DNA from 3 places in the Lactobacillus sp. 3B(2020) genome. Region 1 is predicted to be linked to each of the others. Evidence: riboswitches for the same ligand, from Rfam matches in the RefSeq annotation. Region 1 holds a riboswitch; each other region holds the start of a gene.

Region 1 (3,278 bases):
CTGTTTAACCGTTGCTACAGCATCATCAGTCAATAAATGAGCACCCCCTTTAGCAACCATTACCGGATCAAGAATATAAGGGCCAAAATTAAACTTCCGTAAATTTTTAGCAACCGTCCGCACCGTGTCACTGTTGGCTAACATGCCACTTTTGACAGCTTTAATCGCTAAGTCATCAGCAACCGCTTCAAATTGCTCATCAATAATTGTTTTAGGTAGGGTAAAAGCATCATTTACCCCGCGAGTATTTTGGGCGGTTACAGCAACTACCACAGACGCCCCAAAAACATGTCGCATTTGCATCGTTTTTAAATCTGCCTGCATGCCAGCCCCACCACCAGAATCAGATCCAGCGATTGTTAAAGCTTGAGGAAATTGTTTTTTCATTTTTCTACTCCCTTCCAACTTTTTGAATTTGCTTGGTCCAAGATCGTTAAGAAATTAGCCGACCAATCACCAAGTTTCCCGGTGTCTGCTCTTTGTCCTGCCTGGCCAAAGTATTCCGTTCCAAATTTGACAGCTTCAAATTGACTAATCGGTAAGCTAAGGCAACCACTCAAAAAAGCCGAAAGCATGTCACCAGTTCCAACGACTTTTGGCATCATTGGACTTCCCATCGTACATTCAACCGTGGTTTTGCCATCACTTACGTAGTCAATTGGCCCAGAAAGAACCACTAAGCAATGCTGCTTTTGCGCACAAAGTTGGGCCAGGTAAGCCGGATTATTTTCGTCTCCGGCATCAATCCCCCGGGCGCGACTTTGAATTCCTGCTAAATAAGCAATCTCACTCGCATTACCACGGATTAAAGTTACCCCTTTCTTTAGAATTGATTGGACTAAACTTTGCCGAGCTTGACTCGCACTTACTGCAACCGGATCTAAGACAATTGGCTTACTCAGTTGGGTTGCAGTCGCCATCACCGCATCAATTAAAGCCGCTTGATCACTGTCAACCGAGCCAATATTAATGGTTATGGCATCCGCCAACTGGGTTAGCTCAGTAGCCTCATGAAAGTCAGATGGCATCATCGGTGACATCCCTACTGCGCTTAAAACATTAGCTACTGCTCCAGCAGTAATAGAATTGGTCACTACTAGTACTAAGGGACGTTTAGCTTTAATTTGGTCAATTAAGTTTGTCTTCATCTTTTTCCTTTCCGGAACATCAAAAAAGGCGTTATCCCCGCAGGATAACGCCTCCGTAACGTCCCTACGCGAGTTCTAACTCACAGGTTCAATGGATCCGTGTTTCTCAAACACATCTCAGCCCGGTGCACGGGCACTCCAGTTACATTTTCTAATTTAATTGTAAGCGGTAATGAAAAATTGTCAATCTAATCACCTGGCCCATGATATTCAAACAGCTGGTTCCGGTTATCAATGACGATGGCCTTAATCCCTGGTAACCCTTCCACTACACGTTGAATTTCGGCTTGTGGTTTTCCAAAGAGCATTGTTGTCCAAATCTCGCCATCAACCGACCGTTTAGAAATAATCGATAAACTTGTAATCTTGGTGGGAGTTGGATAACCAGTATGTTTGTCAAAAATATGGTGATAAAAATGATGGTTAGCTTCCAGGTTTCGTTGGTAAATCCCAGAAGTTACAATTGATTGATCACGGAGATTTAATACCCGCCGGTAGTTGCCAAGCGGTTGAGCTGGATCTTGCAGGCCAACGTGCCAATAACCATCCGGATTACTCCGCTTCCCGCCGATCACAACCACGTTCCCACCAAGATTTAAAAGGGCTGATTGGACCCCGTTTTGGCGTAAATAATCGGTAAGTAGATCAGCGATATATCCCTTTGCAAGCGACCCCAAATCAATCTCCATTCCAGCTTGTTTTAGGAAAACCGTTTGTTGAACTGGATTCAATTCAATTTGGTGGGGATCAGTCAGTTTTAGTCGTGCTTTAATTTTATCATCACCTGGCTTATGAGCATCATCAAAACCAATATGCCAGAGCTTAACGAGGGGCCCAATGGCAATATTTAAGTTGCCGACTGGCATTAGACTATAATCTTTACCAATTTGTATTAAGTCGAATAACTCCGGAGCTACTTTTACTGCTTGCTTACCAGCCTGATGGTTGACTTGCATTAACTCGGCTGAATCATCATTTGCACTAAAACGATGTTCGTACAATTTTAGCTGACGCACTACTTCATCTGCCAAAGCTTCTGCCTCTTCGTGATCGATCTGGACATCGATTACGGTCCCCATCAAATGAACCCGTCGTCTTGCAATCATTTTTTCATCCTCTTTCAATAAAATCGTTGGTTATCTTGCCGGCGTTCAACCCGTTCCATTAGCCGTTCGAGCTGGTTTTCCATTAAGTTAGCTTGGCGATTCAAAGCGTAATTTGTAGCTTCAAGATTCTTCAGTACGTCGGCCGCTTGAATCCGATAGCGCCGGTGTTTTTCAAACTGCATAATGCCAACTTCTTCACCGGTTTGCACCCAACTATCATATTGGCTTAAGATCCGTTGAAGCCGTTCTTTAGCAGTGATCTTTGGTAGTGTCTTCCGTTCTCGTAACACTTTTGTTTGTGATCGCTTTGCCTTTTTCTTTGGCGATGCTGGGAGCTTCTGTCCATTAGCCAAGGCAGTCAGATTTTGAATATCAGCCTTCAGAAGAGGCATCCGAGCGCGTTGACAAGCTTTGATCCGTGCATGTTTAGGGATGAACTGACCATTAGCCTTTGCAAGTTGATAAAGGGTAGTGGGAAATTTAATTTTCTGCTTCGCCTTCTCCGTTAGCACTGCTTGTTCCTCTTTTGAATAGTAATTTTGCCATTTCTCCATTACCAACTTACCTCCCGAAATAACCATTTCATTTCAATTGAACCAAAAAAAGCGGTTGATTGCAATTCAACCACCGCTTTTGATGATGACCAACTTAGAATAAGGTAAAGATGGTTTTTAAACTGGCAAAGGCCATGAAAAGGACCACTATCCAACCAGTAATTGATAACCAAATTGGATGATGGTAACGGGCTCCCATAATTGGTTCTTTAAGGGCCGCAACTAATAGGATCGCTAACGCAATTGGTAAAATTAAACCGTTCAACGCGCCCACTACCACGAGAACCTTTGCTGGTTGACCAACGAGGGCAAAAACAATCGTTGCAAAGGCAATGAAACCAACCGTTAAATAATCTCGGAACCGAACTGACCGGCCATTGACCGCATAGTCTAAAAACGAAGTTGAGGTAAAGGTTGAGCCAATAATTGACGACATTCCCGCTGCAAAAAGTAACAAACCAAAGAATTTT
Region 2 (3,278 bases), 850 kb from region 1:
AAACCAGCGACGTTAGTTAGGGTATTAGTAATCCAACCACTCCGAAAAATGTAAAACCGGTTAAATTTACCTGGCAAGAGGTGGGTAATAGCAATGTCATAACCCGTCATTGGTAAGATCGCAACTAGGCCCCCGAAAGTTAAGAGGAGAAGTGTACTAAGGGGGAGGGTAGTTAGTTCTGCATCAACTGCTCCCCAATCAACAGTTTTAAAAAAGTTTCCCAACGTAATCACGACGAAGAGGATGACTGAGGTAATAAAAATAAGCTTTAAGATCCGGGCATAATGTTGCCAAAAACGTTCTGCAGTTTGCCAAAAGGTTTGCATAGCTACCCCCAAATTGAAGTATAGTAAGAAAAAAACGATGTATTCCTTTCTAAGTTACATTTTTTTCGAAAATTTAGCAAGAAATCATGAAAATAGTTGACGATTGAAGTGAGTTCCGGTATATTATTACTTGTGCTTTATTGGTCCATTGGTCTAGTTGGTTTAGGACGCATCCCTGTCACGGATGAGATCGCGGGTTCGAGTCCCGCATGGACCGCTAATTAAAGAGCCCGGAAGGAAGTAGTTGTTTCTTTCCGGGTTTTCTTGTATCAGAAAATGGAGGAAAATATGGAAAATACTTGGTATTACCACGGGACTGAGCCAATCAAGATTAAACGGTATCTCCAAAGTTTGGGGATGGGGCACCGATTATTTAACGATATTAAAAATGGGGCTGGGGTATTGATGGTTGACCATCGTGAGGTGCGGCCAACGACGAAGATCTTGCCTAACCAACCTTTAACGATTAAGGTCGACCCGGAACCAGTTGATCCAACGGTTGCGGTGTCTGACGGTCCCTTGACGATTGTCTATGAAGACGCAAATTGGTTGGTAGTTAATAAGCCAGCTGGTTTATCCTCTGTGCCTGGACCAACCGAACAAAATGATACTGTCCTTAATCGGGTAAAAGGAAACTTGATTCAAAAAGGTGCTGAAGACCAACGCCCCCATTTAATTACCCGGCTCGATCGCTTTACTAGTGGCCTAATGTTAGTTGCAAAGCATCGGGTGGCGTCTAGTATGATTAGTCAACAGGTGCAAACCCACCAGGTTAAGAAGGAGTACTTGGCAATCGTCAGTGGTCATTTGCCACTTGAGCATGGTATGATCAATCAACCAATTGCCCGGATTAAGGATCAAATTTCCCGGGAAATAAGCCCAGATGGTCAACCCGCTAAAACGGAATACTGGGTGGAAGAAACCAAAGCTAACCATAGCCTGGTTCGCTTACGCCTCCATTCTGGCCGGACCCACCAAATTCGGGTTCATTTAAGTTGGCTAGGGAACCCCTTAGTGGGGGATCACCTGTATGGTGGTGAATTAGACCGGGTAGAACACCAGGCCTTACACGCAACTAGGCTGGAATTTATGGATCCCTTTACGGAAAAAGAACTTTCATTTAAGGCAGATTTGCCCCAAGCTTTACAAGAATTATGGGATCAACTAAACTAAAAACAGATAAATTGTAACTGGAGTGCCCGTGGGCCGGGCTGAGATGCGTGCAAACACGTGGATCCTTGGAACCTGTGAGTTAGAACTCGCGTAGGGACGTTACGGAAGGCGTTATCCGGCGAGGATAGCGCCTTTTTTCGTCCGGAAAGGAAGCAAAATGAAGTTTACTGATACCCTTAAAACAACCATTATGGCTTGTCACGACCAGAGTGTCCACCATCCCTTTATTCAGCAGCTTGTGGATGGGAGCTTACCTAAGGAAACTTTTCGGTATTACTTATGCCAAGATCACCAATACTTGCGTAATTTCCAGCATCTCCATGAATTAGTCGCCAAACATTTACCGGCTGATGATGCTAAGTTATTGCTTAGTTTGGGTGCCGGAGAAGATCAAGCCCGCCAAGCATTGCACCAAGCATTACAGATTACTTTAGCCGAACTTGATCAAACTAATCCGGCACCAACGAACTATGCTTATATTACTCACATGTACTATCAATTAACAAAGTTTGGGGTTGCAGTGGCAACAGCTGGCTTGTTGCCGTGTTATTGGCTTTATAATGAAGTTGGCAAAGGGCTTGCCCAAAAACAAAGTCCAGATCCAATCTATCAAGCTTTCTTTGATAGTTATGGTGGGGAGGATTTTACGACGAGTACAACCCAAATGCGGGCAATCGTTGATCGGCTAGCCTTACAAGTTGATCAACCAACGCAAGCTTTGATGCGAGGAGCCTTTGCGAAGTCTTGCTACTATGAGGTTCATTTCTGGCAAATGGCTTTGACAAAGGAAAATTGGTAATAAGAAAGGTTGGGAAAAAAGCTCCTTGACGGCCTGGTTGGGATAAGAAGGACGAAGGTTGATTCATTAGAATCGACCTTTCGTTCGCACTTATCCGCTAAGGCCGTGCTTTGGAGCGAACCAGCCAACTGGTTTGGCGTTTGTGAGCCCATGCAAGGCTGAATCGGTTGGTGCGACCGTAGGGAAGCAACTGCCATTCAGCTACTGCTTTGACCTTAGTTACTGAGTAACATTCGGAGATGCAAGAGAAACCGGAGAGAAACTGAAGGTTTTTCCGGTCTTTTTTTGACTATCGTTGATACTGTTCGTTGTTTTCAAAGACTAGTTCTGGTTCGCGACCAGTCCGGGCAAAGCGATTTAGTTGGTTAATTTGATTCATTTCGGCATTTGAAAGTTCAAAGTCATAAAGATCCGCATTTGCTTGAATTCGTTCATGATGGGATGATTTAGGGATGATTGCTACGCCGCCTTGTAAGTGCCAGCGTAGGATGACTTGAGCAACCGATTTGTGATGGTGCTCAGCAATCGCCTTTAGGACTGGGGTATCTTGATATTTTCCCCGGGCTAATGGCGACCAGGCTTGGGTAACAATCCCGTGGTTCCGGTGATAATTCAAGAGGGCGAGTTGATTTAAGCCAGGGTGCCGTTCGACTTGGTTAACAACTGGGCGTTCGTTAGCTTGGGTGGCTAAAAGTTCGAGATGAGCAATTCCAAAGTTAGAAACCCCAATTGACCTGGTCAAACCTTGTTTTTTCATATCTTCAAAAGCCCGCCAGGTTTCAAAGAAGTGATTTTGAATTGGCCAGTGAACCAAAAGCAGATCAACGTAATCGAGTTGCAGCTTTTTCAGAGATTCCTTAACTGAGTCAATGGCAGTTTGATAGCCTTGATTCTTTTCTGCCACCTTGGTGGTTATAAAGTATTGATCCCGCGGAGCCCCTAAGCTCTTGATGGCATTACCAAGGACGGTTTCATTTTCA
Region 3 (3,278 bases), 780 kb from region 1:
CTTTAGCAATTGCTTACGCCGTTGCGGCTCCTGATGTTGATTTGATTGGGATTGTTTCTTCATACGGAAACAACCTCCTCAACGTTTGTGCACAAAACAGCTTGAAGCTTTTGGAATTACTTGGCCAACCAGACGTTCCAGTTTTCTTGGGTCTGCCACACTCCAGCACAAGCGACCACTTTGATGTAATGCAAGTTTCCAAGGATATCCACGGGAACAACGGGATTGGAGAAGTCGAACTTCCAGAACCAAAGCGGCAAGTAGAAGCACAATCGGGGGTTGACTTTTACATCGAAGCTGCTCACAAGTATGGGAAGGACTTAATCATCATCCCAACTGGGCCAATGACCAACTTGGCGGCGGCTCTTGAAAAGGATCCTGAAATTGCCCACTTAATTGGGAATGTCACTTTCATGGGTGGGGCGTTAACGGTTGAAGGGAACGTAACTGACGTTGCCGAAGCCAACATCAATCAAGATGCTAAGGCTGCTAACACGGTCTTGACCAGTGACTTACCACTAACGATGGTTGGCCTTGATGTTACTTTGCGGACCCTCTTAACCAAGAAAGAAACCCAACAATGGCGGGAACTTGGGACTAAGGCCGGAAAAGCTTACGCTGATATCACCGACTTCTACATCGATGCTTACTATAACCTCGACATCGACAAGCATGGTTGTGCCCTTCACGACCCACTCGCCGTTGGAGTTTCCCTCGACCCAAGTTTTATTCAAACGATTAGCCTCTTCATGAAGGTAATCTACGATGAACACAACTACGCTCGGACGGTCGGTGACAAGGACAAGTTGAACGATCCTAACCCAAACGTTAAGGTTGCCGTTAATGTTGATAAGGATCGCTACTTGGCTACCTTCATGGACCTTTTAACGAACCTCTTCAAAGAACATTAGGATAATTTTATCTAAATAAACATCATTTAAACTTATTTGACCGTGAGAGGACGAGAAGAAACCTTGGTTTCTCCTCGTCCTCTTTTTCATCTCCGAATGTTACTCAGTAACTAAGGTCAAAGCAGTAGCTGAATGGCAGTTACTTTCCTAACGGTCGCACCAACCTATTCAGCCTTGCATGGGCTCACAAACGCCAAACCAGTTGGCTGGTTCGCTCCAAATCACGGCCTTAGCGGATAAGTGCGAACGAAAGGTCGATTCTAATGAATCAACCTTCGTTCTTCTTATCCCAACCAGGCCGTCAAGGAGCTTTTTTCCCAACCTCTCTACTTTTTACCTATTTAATCCACTTTCCGTGGTCTAACATTAGCAGCCAATTTAGTGATGCTTTTTCAATCCACGGTACGTGGTGTTTAAATTGGACTGATTGTTATAATCTATCCATAAGTTATCCACAAGTTTTCAACTTTTCCACCAAATTATTGTGGATAAATCATTACTTTTCCCCAGCTTGGTTATGGTTAATGATGATTTTGATAGCTAAATTCACAATTCGTGTTCTTCAAAGTTTTCCACAATCTGTTAATTATGGTGCGTCACTAGTGACCTTATTTGTCAATTGGAAGCGAATTCGTTATAATATGCTTATCAATACCATGTCTGGGGTGCCTTTGGCTGAGATAATACCCATTTAACCTGATCTGGTTAGTACCAGCGTAGGGAGTTACATTCGGTGAATCGGCAAAAGATAGATTTAACCCGCACCCCGCAGGCTTTCTGTTGGGGTGTTTTTTGTTGGCGTGGATTGAAATTTATTTCCACAAGGGGGACATTTCGATGTCAAAACGTTATCAACTCAAGGAAGTTATTTTGTTGGCTTTGATTGGAATCATTTTCGGGGTCATCTACTATGCCGGTGACTTCTTATATAATGGTCTCTCCATAGTTTTAACCCCAGTTGGCTTGGGACCAATGGCCAACGATATCACAATGGGGCTTTGGTGCATGGCTGGTCCAATGGCGGCGATGCTTCTCCGGCGACCGGCCGCTTCCTTTCTCGGTGAATTTTTAGGAGCGGCTGGGGAAATGTTCTTAGGGGGCCAATGGGGAGCTTCCAACCTGATCTCTGGTTTTGTCCAAGGGGTCGCTAGCGAACTTGGGTTTACCCTTACGGCTTATAAGCACTTTGATTGGTTTGGGTTAACTACTTCAGCACTCACTTCAACTTTCATTACTTTTGGGTGGGACTGGTTCCGGAATGGTTATGCTCACTTTAGTTTGCAACTGAATTTGATTTTACTGATTGCTCGCTTTGTTTCGATGTTTATTTTCTGCGGGGTCCTCGTTAAGTTAGTCGCTAATCTCTTAGAACGGGCCCATGTGATTAAGACCAATTAAAATGACCCAAGCAATTGAAATCCACAACCTCAGTTTTAGTTACGAACCGCAACTCCCAGTTTTAAAAGTAGCTGATTTAACCATCCCCCGGAAAACGATGACCCTCCTTTATGGGCCTTCCGGGAGCGGCAAATCCACCCTCTTAAAAATTCTGGCCGGTCTGTTACCCAAATACGGTGGTCAACTTGATCCTGGAAGTGAAATTAGCCTCAAAGCAACCGAAGCCGCGATGATGTTTCAAGATCCAAGCCTCCAATTTGCGATGGATACTCCCTGGCACGAAGCAGAGTTTGCCTTAGAAAACCTGCAAATTCCACCTGTAGAAATGCCGGCCCGGATTCAAGCGGCGTTTGCGACCGTTGAAATCAGTCACCTCGCCCACCGGCAATTTGCCACCCTCTCAGGCGGAGAAAAACAACGGGCGGCCTTGGCAGTAATTATTGCGATGCAAAAACCAGTGATCCTCTTAGATGAGCCCTTCGCTAGCCTGGATCCGGTTAATCGTAAGCGCCTGTTACAGCAACTTCAAAGCCAAGTTGAGGCCGGCAAAACTGTGATTATCGCGGACCATGATTTAAGCAATTACCAGGCCGTTAGTCCTAACGTGATTCAATTTGGAACCGACCATCAAACACAGGTTTTAACCAGCCAAGCAGTCCGGCAATTACTAGTAGCAGCAAATCAGCAACCGGTGATTCCAGCCAAACCAGCTGCACAATTTCCGGCAATTTTGACTGGAACAAATCTTAAAATTACCCAACCCAACCAAGTTTTAATCGATCAAGCCCACTTTCAACTCCCGGAAAACCAAATTAGTCTTTTAACCGGTGAATCCGGGAGCGGGAAGTCAACCTTGCTCAAGGTTCTGGCCAAACTCGGGACCTATCAAGGAAGTTTACTTTACGCGGGCCAAGAACTCCGCAAATATTCTGCCCGGCGTTGGGGCCGGAAGTGTGGTTTGGTTTTCCA

The links. Region 1 has a riboswitch for thiamine pyrophosphate ahead of thiM (hydroxyethylthiazole kinase). Riboswitches for the same ligand answer to the same signal wherever they lie in the genome.
Region 2: linked by a shared signal. The riboswitch ahead of tenA (thiaminase II) and the one ahead of thiM (hydroxyethylthiazole kinase) in region 1 are both predicted to bind thiamine pyrophosphate.
Region 3: linked by a shared signal. The riboswitch ahead of GTO83_RS00960 (ECF transporter S component) and the one ahead of thiM (hydroxyethylthiazole kinase) in region 1 are both predicted to bind thiamine pyrophosphate.

What each region holds. Positions count from the first base shown of each region.
Region 1 is NZ_CP047410.1:979,872-983,149, reverse strand. Features, by position in the region: gene thiD (bifunctional hydroxymethylpyrimidine kinase/phosphomethylpyrimidine kinase) at 1-387, opposite strand, end outside; gene thiM (hydroxyethylthiazole kinase) at 384-1,148, opposite strand; TPP riboswitch at 1,192-1,299, opposite strand; gene GTO83_RS04885 (FAD:protein FMN transferase) at 1,337-2,254, opposite strand; gene GTO83_RS04880 (hypothetical protein) at 2,269-2,808, opposite strand; gene GTO83_RS04875 (NRAMP family divalent metal transporter) at 2,903-3,278, opposite strand, start outside.
Region 2 is NZ_CP047410.1:1,832,933-1,836,210, reverse strand. Features, by position in the region: gene mprF (bifunctional lysylphosphatidylglycerol flippase/synthetase MprF) at 1-326, opposite strand, end outside; tRNA gene GTO83_RS09220 (tRNA-Asp) at 469-543, shown strand; gene GTO83_RS09215 (RluA family pseudouridine synthase) at 615-1,499, shown strand; TPP riboswitch at 1,508-1,614, shown strand; gene tenA (thiaminase II) at 1,657-2,298, shown strand; gene GTO83_RS09205 (aldo/keto reductase) at 2,588-3,278, opposite strand, start outside.
Region 3 is NZ_CP047410.1:200,071-203,348, reverse strand. Features, by position in the region: gene GTO83_RS00965 (nucleoside hydrolase) at 1-911, shown strand, start outside; TPP riboswitch at 1,563-1,651, shown strand; gene GTO83_RS00960 (ECF transporter S component) at 1,749-2,309, shown strand; gene GTO83_RS00955 (ATP-binding cassette domain-containing protein) at 2,311-3,278, shown strand, end outside.